Regions from separate parts of the Alicyclobacillus acidocaldarius subsp. acidocaldarius Tc-4-1 genome, predicted to be linked through region 1. Evidence: riboswitches for the same ligand, from Rfam matches in the RefSeq annotation. Region 1 holds a riboswitch; the other holds the start of a gene.

What was found. Region 1 has a riboswitch for cobalamin ahead of TC41_RS06885 (ribonucleoside-diphosphate reductase subunit alpha). Riboswitches for the same ligand answer to the same signal wherever they lie in the genome.
Region 2: linked by a shared signal. The riboswitch ahead of TC41_RS09435 (ABC transporter substrate-binding protein) and the one ahead of TC41_RS06885 (ribonucleoside-diphosphate reductase subunit alpha) in region 1 are both predicted to bind cobalamin.

Annotation. Positions count from the first base shown of each region.
Region 1 is NC_017167.1:1,465,046-1,470,443, reverse strand. Features, by position in the region: gene TC41_RS06895 (APC family permease) at 1-281, opposite strand, end outside; gene TC41_RS06890 (ribonucleotide-diphosphate reductase subunit beta) at 503-1,540, opposite strand; gene TC41_RS06885 (ribonucleoside-diphosphate reductase subunit alpha) at 1,599-3,917, opposite strand; cobalamin riboswitch at 4,106-4,312, opposite strand; gene TC41_RS06880 (PaaI family thioesterase) at 4,467-4,880, opposite strand; gene TC41_RS06875 (long-chain-fatty-acid--CoA ligase) at 4,906-5,398, opposite strand, start outside.
Region 2 is NC_017167.1:1,953,953-1,959,350, reverse strand. Features, by position in the region: gene cobT (nicotinate-nucleotide--dimethylbenzimidazole phosphoribosyltransferase) at 1-723, shown strand, start outside; gene TC41_RS09445 (cob(I)yrinic acid a,c-diamide adenosyltransferase) at 720-1,295, shown strand; gene TC41_RS09440 (hypothetical protein) at 1,376-1,912, opposite strand; cobalamin riboswitch at 2,006-2,208, shown strand; gene TC41_RS09435 (ABC transporter substrate-binding protein) at 2,302-3,288, shown strand; gene TC41_RS09430 (FecCD family ABC transporter permease) at 3,285-4,301, shown strand; gene TC41_RS09425 (ABC transporter ATP-binding protein) at 4,298-5,071, shown strand; gene TC41_RS09420 (TIGR00266 family protein) at 5,040-5,398, opposite strand, start outside.

The sequences.
Region 1 (5,398 bases):
ATGGGCAGAATCAACCACTTCGCGTTCTCCCCCAGGCCAGCCAGTTCCGTGATGCCCGCCTCCGGCCCGTACGCGACCGACGAGTACAGGTCTGCGGAGAGCACCGGCAGCGCCATCCACCAGACGAGTAAGTTGCGAGATTCGCGGAGATCGCGCGTCCGCATCGGCTTGCCGACCACGAGCCGCTTCACGCTGCCGAAGTTAAACATGGCATAGGCGACCGCAGCGATGATGACACAGATAATGACAGGATGCAACCAGGACCAGTCATGTCCACGCATGATACGGAAGCGCTCCTCATTTCTCGACGGATTTCATCGCAAACCATTAGGACACGAGGATGTCGTCAGACGTGATTTATTGTAATCTGGTGCCGTAAAAAAGCAATTGCGGCGATGTGCTGGAGGACGAGCCAAGGGCTTTTCAACCAAAGGTTTCCCGGAACCGTCACAGACATGCGGATGAAAAAGAGCCGCCATCAGGCGGCCCCGCGAAGCAGTTCTTATAGGTCGTCCCAGTTGAGATTGCCAGCTTTCGTGTAGTTGGTCACGCGCTGTTCGAAGAAGTCGGTCTTGTGCGAGTTGATGGCAGCGAAGCTGTCCATCCACGGCATCGGATGCTCTTTGATTTCCGGGTAAAGGACGGGCAAGTTCAGCGACTGAAGTCGCAGATTCGCGAGATATTTGATGTACGCGTCGATGAGCGCGTCGGTCAGTCCCACGATCTTCCCTTGCGTCACGTACTGTCCCCACGCGATTTCGTGCTGCACGGCCGTGCGCATCATCTCTACGAACTCTTCTTCCATGTCGGGCGTGACGATGCCTGGGTTTTCGCGGATGATCTCGTGATACAGGTTGCGGAAAATCGCGAGATGCGTCAGCTCGTCTCGTTGAATGAATTTGATCTCCGAAACCGTTCCGAGCATCTTGCCCTGGCGCCCCAGCACGAAGAAAAAGCCGAACCCCGCGTAGAAGTACACGCCCTCCAGGATGTAGTTGGCAACGATGGTCTTCATCAAATTCCGGTCTGTCGGGTTCTCGATGAATTCCTCGAACAGGTCCGTAATGAACTGATTTCGCCGAAGCAGGTGGTCATCATTTCGCCATTCGTTGTAGATCTGGTCTCGCGTCGCCGGGTTGACGACGGAATCCAGCACGTAGCCGTAGGACTGCGAATGCACCGCCTCCTGGAAGGCATGTACGGTGAGGCACAGGTTGACCTCGGGCGCGGTGATGTACTCGTTGATATTCGGTAGATTGTGCGTCAACAGGCTGTCCATGAAGATCAGAAAGGACAGGACCTTGTTATAGCTCCTGCGTTCGTCCTCGCTCAGCAAATCGTATTGGCGAGCGTCGTCGGCCAAGGGGATTTCTTCTGGAATCCAGAAGTTGTTCATCATGGCCCGATAAAGCTTGTAGGCCCACTCGTACTTGATGTTGTTGAGCTCAATCATGTTGGTGGTATTCCCACCGATAATTCGACGCTTACCCCAGTCGCGATCGCCCTCTGCGTTGAATAGCCTCGTCCGTTTCAGTTGCATGACCTAATCCTCCTGTCGATCCTCGTCCGCCTGTGCGCGGCAACGCCTGCCGGTGACCTCATGACGTACACGCGACGCAATCCTCAACTTCCACCGATTTGCTGCGGACGTAATACACGGTCTTCAGGCCTCGCTTCCACGCCAACAGGTAAAGATCCAGGAACTGCCGTGCGCTGATGCCTGGCGTGATGTACAGATTGAACGATTGGCTCTGATCCGCGTGCCGCTGCCGTGCCGCGCACGCTTCGATGCTCCAGCGCTGATCGATGGTGTGCGCCTCCTTGTAGTACCAGAACGTCTTGTCGTTCAGATTGGGCGCGGTCTGAGGTACGACGCCGTTTTTCTTCTCCTCGAGGAAAAAGCGCGCGTACACGGGATCGATGCCTGCCGTGCTGCCCGCAATCAGGCTCGTACTGCTGGTCGGCGCAATGGCCACCAGATACGCGTTGCGCACGCCGTACTCGGCCACCTTGCGGCGCAGGCCGTCCCAGTCTGGACCACCTGGGCGCGTCCGGTACCCGCGCAGATCGAAGTACCGCCCGGTTTGCCAATCGGAGCCTTCGAACAGCGGATACGGCCCCTTTTCGCGCGCCAGCTCCATGGACGCCTCGATGGCAAAGAAGTTGATCCACTCAAACAGCTCGTCGGCGTGTTTCACGTGGGCCTCCGACTCCCACGCGATGCCCTTCTCCGCGAGATATTGGTGATAACCGCTCACGCCGAGGCCCACCGCCCGATACTTGCGGTTTGTGACGGCGGCCTGGGGCACCGGATAATGGTTTAGGTCGATCACGTTGTCCATCGCGCGAATCTGCCGGCGCACGGTCTCGCGAATGCTGTCGAGATCGCGGCACCGCCCCAGGTTCAGCGAGGACAGGTTGCAGACGACGAAATCACCGGCCTCCGTCTTCGTGGTGATGATCCCGCCCTCTTCCGTCTCTTCGATTCTGCGCGACGGGCTCATATTTTGAATGATCTCCGTGCACAAGTTGCTGCAGTAGACCATGCCCGCGTGCTTGTTCGGGTTGAGGCGATTGGCCGTGTCGCGGAAGAAGATGAACGGCGTTCCCGTCTCGAACGCGGACTGCATGATCCGCTTCATGATTTCGATGGCCGGGATCTCCACGCGCGGCAGCTTTGGATTCTCCACGCACGCCTGATACCGCCGCTCGAACTCTTCGCCCCAGCTGTCTTCCAGCGAGAAGCCCATGACCTTGCGGACCTCGTACGGGCAGAACAGGTACCACATGCCGCGCTCCTCTACGCGCCGCATGAAGAGGTCCGGAATGCACACGCCCGGGAAGATGTCGTGCGCCTTCATCCGCTCGTCGCCGTTGTTCGTGCGCAGCTGCAGGAAGTCCAGAATGTCCTTGTGCCACACGTCGAGGTAGACGGCCGCCGCGCCGGCTCGCATACCGAGTTGGTTGCAGCTTACAGCCGTGTTGTTGAAGTTGCGGATCCAAGGCACCACGCCGCCCGACGCCCCCGGATGATTGCGGATGGCCGATCCGCGAGCCCGGATCTTGCCCACGTAGATGCCCATCCCGCCGCCGAACTTCGAGACGCGCGCGAAGGCTTCGTCTGTGGCGTAGATGCTGACGAGATCGTCCTCTGGCATGTCGATGAAGCAAGAGCTCAGCTGGTGGAACGGTTTGCGCGCGTTGCTCAGTGTGGGCGTGGCCACCGTGGCCTGCAGCGTGGACAGCATGTCGTAGAATCGCTTCGCCCAGGCGACCTTCTCCTTTTCCTTCATGGCGAGGTGCATGGACACGCCCATGAACAACTCTTGCGGCAGTTCCATGATCTCGTTGTCCAGATTGCGAATGGTGTACCGATCCAGCAGTTGCTTCAGACCCACGTAGTTAAACAGGTAATCTCGCTCCGGCTTGATGTAGGCGGCCAGTTCGGCGATCTCGTCCTCGCTGTAGTGCTGTCGTATGTACGTGCCGTACCGCCCGATTCGCTCCAGCTCGACAATCAACTGATAAAAGTCCCCGTAACCCAAATGACGATAACCCCGATTGCGCGACGCTTGCTTGTACGCATCGAAGAGCAACAACCGAGCCGCGACAAACTGCCACCCGGGTTCGGCGACGCTCGTCTTTTCCACCGCCGCTTGAATCGCGACGCGCGCAATCTCCGACGTCCGCATGCCGTCCCGGAGCTGAGGCCACACGTCCGCCGCCAGGCGTTCCGGATCGCATCCCTCGGCCGCTTCGCAGCCGCGCTTTAAAAATGCGAAGATTTTGTCCAGAGACAGCGGCTCGATCCGCCCATCTCGCTTTTCCACTGTGAAGGTCTTGACGCGATCGCGCCATTCCTCTAGCGCATGGCTCGCGCGCCCCACACGGCGTTCATCCTCACTCGTCCGCTCCATCAGTCCTGTCGACGTGTCAGTTGGGTGTACCATCGCATTCACTCCCCGCACCTCGTCCTGAAACCTTGAGTTTCGCCCACAAAAAGCTCATCCAGGGCGCTCACCCGGATGAGCAGACGGCGGAAGACGGATCAGTCGAAGTGCGCAACTGTCCTCGGTCCGCCGACTTCTCAATCCCTCGTGAGCGTCGGATCCTTCGAGAATGGGCAGGTCTCCGGGCTTCGCTTCATCCGCGGACGGCGCCTTCCCCGGTGTCGACGTCTTTCGACATCCGAGTGGCTGGAAAGTTCCCATGCCGCCGCGATCCGCGTCACCGTGGCGAGGACCGCTCCAGATTTCCGCTGGATTCCCTTTTCACCCGCCCCGTGGCGGGCACCCATTCCCTTGACACATCACATGCTTTGGACAGGCATTAGCGTAACACTAGATATAGTGTTTGACAAGCCCTTCTCTCAAAAAACACATCAGATATGGGCGAAAAACCTGTGAAAAGGCCGTCTGCAGCGAACATGTGCCCGCAGACGGCCTTGTTTCGATACCGAAATCCTTTCAAGAAGGTAGCTTCAGGACGCGAAACGATCCCGTGGCGTGCGCGCACAACCTGTCCTCTCCCAGGTACACGCGCCCCTCCACGGTCATGGTGCTTCGCGCTCGATGGATGAACTTCGCTCTACAGACGAGCGTACCTTCGCTCGCAGGCTCCGTGAAGTGAATGTTGAGGTTCGTCGTCACCACGGGCCGGTTCGGATAGTGGAGGCTGACGAGGAGCCCCATGGCCGAATCGAGCAGCGACATGTACACGCCTCCGTGCACGATGCGCGCCAGATTCCAGTGATGCGGCTGGATGACTAACTCGGCCACCACTTCGTCATCGTCTGCGCTCACCAGTTTCGCCCCAATCAAATCGGCGAACGTGCGGACGCTCGCGTCCGTCGCTGCTTCTGCATTTCCCCCTGGATACATGGACACGCCGCGACCCTCCTTGCCGTCACGCCTGTCGCGTGGTCTCCTCCGTGAGCGCACGGCGGAGGATTTTTCCCACGGCCGATTTGGGCAGACTGTCTCGGAACTCGTATGCCCGCGGGACTTTGTATGCGGCCAAATTGGCCCGGCACCAGTCGTCGAGCTCCTGTTCCGTGACCTGCATGCCCGGTTTCAGCTGGATAAACGCCTTCACCGTCTGGCCGCGATACGGATCTTCCACACCGACCACAGCCGCCTCCGCGACGGCGGGATGTTCGTACAAAACCTCTTCGACCTCGCGGGGGTAGATGTTGTAGCCGCCCGCGATGATGATGTCCTTCTTGCGATCGACAATATAGAAATATCCGTCCTCGTCCATCTTCGCAAGGTCTCCGGTGAACAGCCACCCGTTTCGCAGCACCGAAGCGGTTTCATCCGGGCGATTCCAATAGCCCTTCATCACCTGCGGGCCCCGCACCGCGAGTTCGCCAATTTCGCCGACAGGGAGCGGGTTTCCG
Region 2 (5,398 bases), 490 kb from region 1:
CCCAGCCATCCGGATGTTCGGCGGAGCAAGGTGGCCGCCGGCACTCGCGACTTCACGCGCGGGCCAGCGATGACCGTCGACGAGTGCGCGGAGGCGATTCGGATTGGCATGCAGGCCGTGCGCGACGCGCACGAGGACGGCGCGGATCTCGTGATCCTCGGCGAGATGGGCATCGGCAACACGACCGCGGCCAGCGCGCTCTCCGCCTGGCTCCTCGGCGTCGATGTCGATCTCGTCGTCGGGACGGGCACGGGCATTCGCGAGCAGGCGCTCGCCGAGAAGCGCCTCGTGGTGCGCACCGCACTCACCGTATGGGGCGAGCGCGAGCTCTCGTTTCCGGCGGGTGACGCGCGCTGGCTGGCCGGGCTCGCGCACCTGGGCGGCCTGGAGCTGGCGTCCATCTGCGGCGCCATTCTCGAGGCCGCCGCCATCGGGCTGCCGGTTCTCCTGGACGGCGTGCTCGTCGGAGCCTGCGCCCTGTGGGCAGAACGCGCGCGCCCCGGCGTCCGCGATTTTCTGATTGCGGGCCACCTGTCGCCGGAACCGGCGCACGCGCTCTTGCTCGGCGAGCTCCGCAAGCGTCCCCTGCTGGACCTCGGCCTGCGCGTGGGCGAGGGCTCGGGCGCGCTCATGGCGTGGCCCATCCTGAGGGCGGGGCTCGACGTGCTCGATGGCAGCGCGATGTTTTCGGAACGAGCAAGGTCAGGGAGGGATGTCACATGAGGCTGTACACGCGCGGGGGCGATGGCGGCACCACCGCCCTCATCGGCGGCGAGCGCAGGCACAAGGGCGACAGGCGCGTCGAAGCGTACGGGGCGGTGGACGAGGCCTGCGCCGCGCTTGGGCTTGCCGCGAGTCTGATGCAGGACGAGCAGATGTCGGACATGCGCCGTCTCGCGGTCTGGTTACAGCAGCGCTTGTGGGACGTGGGTGCGGATTTGGCGGCACCGCCTTCCGCAAAGGATTACGTGCCGAAGGTCGATCCGTCGTGGGTGGACGACCTCGAACCCCTCATCGACAAGTATCAGGAAGAGGGGCCGCCGCTGACTCAGTTTGTATTGCGACAGGGAAGCCCTGCGGGGGCGGCGCTCCATTTGGCGTGCACGGTCGTCCGGCGTGCGGAGCGGGAGGCGTGGCGCCTCGCCGCGCAGGAACCCGTGCCAGAAGCGGCCCTGCGCTTTCTGAATCGCCTGTCGGATCTGTTGTTTGTCATGGCTCGCGCCGCAAACGCGCGCGCGGGCGTGGACGAGATCGCGTACGAGCACAGCCCCGTCGTCTTTCGCGACGGCAAGTGATGGACAAGCGGCTCGAGGTCACTTCGCCGGCGCGCGTTGAGATTCAGGTCACCTCCGCCCGAGGTCTCGTATCCGCGGATTCAATGCGCCAGCTGGAACTCGCGCTGCCAGCCGCCGTCCATGAGCCAGGCGTAAAGCGGCGCGGACCTCAGGTACCACGTGTGCGATCCTTCGGTGAAGGTCACGACGTCTGGAACGTGCTGGATGTCCTTGGACAGCGGTTCGCCCCGGCCTGAGAAGTAGGTGGTCGGCACCAGCGTGGCGGTTGCGCCGGACGCGAGTGTGAGGAATACCTCGGGCGGATCGATATTGGCGTTCACGATGATAGGTGGGCCGGGAAGCTTCGGGATGTTCACCTGCACGGGTCGGGCCTGCTTCATCCATTTCGCGATTTCCGCCTCGACTTGGGCAGGGTGGATGGGCTCATACCCGATTCCCGCCAGGCCTGCGGTGATGGACACGCTGCGCATCTCCTGCGCCGCAGGAATCGGCGGATGGGAGGAGGATGGGCTCACGCTCGCTCGGAGGGGGCCCGAGCTTCCAGAGCTGACAGCCGCAGCCGCGACAGGGACACTCGTGGCGAGGCAAGCGGCAAGTAACGCGACCTTTTCCCACATGCGCATGACCTCCTTTTTTTCTGGAGACGTGTGTCAACCGCATTGTGTGACACGATGCCGTTTGACAAGCCATCCGCCCCCATCTACGATGGAACTCGATCCATGTCGCTGGGTGCTTCGCGCGGCAACGCGGCGAAGAGAATAGGGAAGCCGGTGAGAGTCCGGCGCGGTCCCGCCACTGTGAACAGGAAAGCGGGCTCTGTCGAGCCAAGCCGCGACGCCACTGCCATCTTCGCGGGAAGGCGCGCGGACGAAGACCTGTGAGCCAGGAGACCTGCCCAGCGACACGCGGGCGCCCTTCGAGGAAAGGCGCGAGCACGCGCGCGGGCATTTACGTCCGCCATTTCTTCGAATGGGACCGCTCCACGCACAGATTGGGGGGTCCACACGTGTTCAAACGTCCGTTGTTCCAAGGAACGGCGCTGGCTGTGGCGCTTGCGCTCGGCGCCACCGTCTCAGGTTGCGGCACGCCGCAGGCCACCACGCAAAACAGCCTCACCACGAATTCGAGCGCAGCGTCTGCCATCTCGTATCCCATGACCGTGAAGGACGACATGGGGAACACCGTCACCCTGAAACACCAGCCGATGCACATCGTGTCCGGTTCGGAGGGCACAGACGAGATCCTCGTGTCCCTCGTCCCTAAATCTCGCATTGCGCTCGTGACGACGATGGCGTCCAATCCCGAGTACTCGAATGTGGTCGCCCAGGTCAAGGGGATTCCCGCTTGGAGCGGGGACGACCCAGAGCAGGCGCTGGCCGTCCATCCCGATCTCGTCCTGGAAGCGGGCTACGTCACGAAGACCGTGCTCAATCAACTTCACCAGGCCGGCGTACCCATGTATGTGTTCAGCCTGAATGACTTCAATTCTATCGCGGACATCGAGCGGAACATCCTGACGGTCGGCCGCCTCGTCGGCGAGCCCGCCAAGGCCAATGAGGTCGTCGCCAACATGAAGCAAGACATCGCACAAATCGAAGGCGCGGTTCAGGGCCAACCGCGGCCCACCGTTCTCGACTACGGCTCGTACGGCTATACGGCCGGGCGCGACACGACCGTCGACGACATCATCCGCGACGCGGGCGGCGTGAACGTGGCGCACATCTTGAACGGGTGGCAGAAGATCACGGACGAGCAGATTGTCAAGTGGAACCCGGACGTGATCATCGACTCGTCCGACGACGCGGCCTTCCTGAAGAAACTCGCCTCCGATCCGGCGCTCCAGTCGGTCACCGCGGTGCGCGAGCATCACCTGTACGCCATCAACAGCGCCGATATCTCCTCGGTGTCGCAGTATGTCGTCCGCGCCGTGTACGACGTCGCGAAGGTGCTGCATCCCACAGCACACCTGAAGGCGCCGAAGGTGATGGCATGACCAGGCGGCGCGCCTGGGCCTTTGGAGCGCTTGCCTTCGCGCTCCTCGCCTCGGCCGCGCTTGAAATCGGCATCGGGCCTGTGATCATCCCCTTTTGGCAGATCCCGGCCGACACGTGGGCGTACTTCGCAGGCCATCGCGGCCTTGACGCGGTGGTCGTGGGGGCCATTCGCTGGCCTCGTCTCGTCGTGGCCGTGTTGGCGGGATGCGCGCTCGCGCTCTCAGGGGCCGTGCTCCAGGCCATCCTGCGCAACCCCATGGCGGACCCGGGCGTCATCGGCGTGTCGAGCGGCGGCGCGCTCGGGGCCGTGATCGCCGTCTCGACGGGGCTCGCCGCGCGCATCCAAGTGGCCACGCCCGCCTTGGCCTTCGCTTTTGGCCTGGCGGTGGCCGCCATCATCTACCGCCTTGCGACGAACGCACGGCGCACCGACATGTACCGGCTGCTTCTCGCGGGCGTCGCCCTGAGCTCGCTCTGCAGCGCCATCATCACGGCCATCCTCGACCTATCCCCACTCCAGGAGATGCAGCAGATGATGTTTTGGCTGTTCGGCGGCCTGGACGGATCGAACTGGACGGAGGCCGCGACGCTTGCGGCCGTCAACGCGCTGGCCATGCCCGTCTTTTTGCGCCTCGCCTTTGCGTACGACATTCTCACGACGGGCGAGGAGCACGCGGAGGCGGTCGGCGTGGACGTGGAGCGCATCAAGCGCGTATCCCTCGCCGTGGCGGCGCTCATCGTAGCGGTGGCCGTGAGCACGACAGGCGTCATCTCGTTTATCGGCCTCATCGTGCCGCATATCCTGAGGCGCCTTATGGGCCCGAATCACCGGCCGCTCCTCGCCGCATCCGCCCTGGGCGGCGCAGTGCTACTGACGCTGTCCGATCTCGTCGGCCGTACCGCGGTTCAGCCGGCGGAATTGAACGTCGGCATTGTGACGTCGTGCCTCGGCGTGCCCTTTTTTGTCTACCTGTTGTACCGACATGGGCGTGGAGGGGACGCGGGCTTATGATCCAGATCCAGCATCTCGACTGCCATCCCATTCTGCGGGACATCTGCGCGGAATTTGTCCCAGGTGAAATGGTGGGCCTGGTGGGCCCCAACGGCGCGGGCAAGACCACGCTCCTGCGCGCGATGGCAGGCGTGCTTCGCCCGACGGGCGGCGCAGTTCAGGTCATGGGCGAGCCCGTCCATGCGCGCGAACCCAGCTGGCGCGCTCGCCGCGTGGCGTATCTGCCGCAGTTTCTCGCGGACGACATCCCCTTTACCGTGCGCGAGTTTGTCGAGATGGGGCGATACAGCCACGCGCCGCGCGGTGTGCTTGGCAGGGCGGACGCGGCCGCGGTGGACGACGCGCTCGCCGTGATGGGGCTCATGGGGTACCAAGACACGCTGCTCGCGAATCTTTCTGGGGGCGAGCGACAGCGGGCGGCCATCGCGCGCTGCCTGGCCCAGGAGGCGCCAATTTTGCTCCTCGACGAGCCCATCGCGAGCCTCGACATCCATTATCAGCTCGACATCCTGGCCAGGCTGCGCGCCCTCGCCGGGGAAGGCCGCCTGATCATCATCGCCCTTCACCATCTGGAATTCGCTCTCGCTCACTGTCACCGCACGGTCTGCCTGCACCGCGGCCGGCTGGTCGCCGACGGATCGCCCGACGAGGTGTTCACGCCTGAGCTTCTGCGCGCCGTCTTTCGCGTGGATGCGCGCCCGTTTCGCGATCCGCACACGGGGGCCGTGCGCCTCAGCGTCAGCGCGGCGATCCCCAGTACGCCTGAATGACGTGGACCAGATTGTGCACGGTGACCGAGTGGAGCCACACGCGCCCCGGCCCCGTCAGCTCCACCAGGAACAGCCCGTCTCCCGAAAACAGCATGTTGGCGACGCCCTGCATGAGTTGGACGCGGTAGTCGATCCCGTCTGTGAACGCCGCGATATGGCCTGGGTGAACGAGCAGGCTCTCGCCCCGGGCGAGATCGCGCTCGACGATCTCGCCGTCAATCGAAAGAAACGCCATCCCGTCGCCTGCCAGGTGGGTCAGCGCCAGGCCGTTGCCGCCGAGAAAGCGGCCGATGTTGAGCGTGACCTCCACGCCGTAGTCCACCGTCG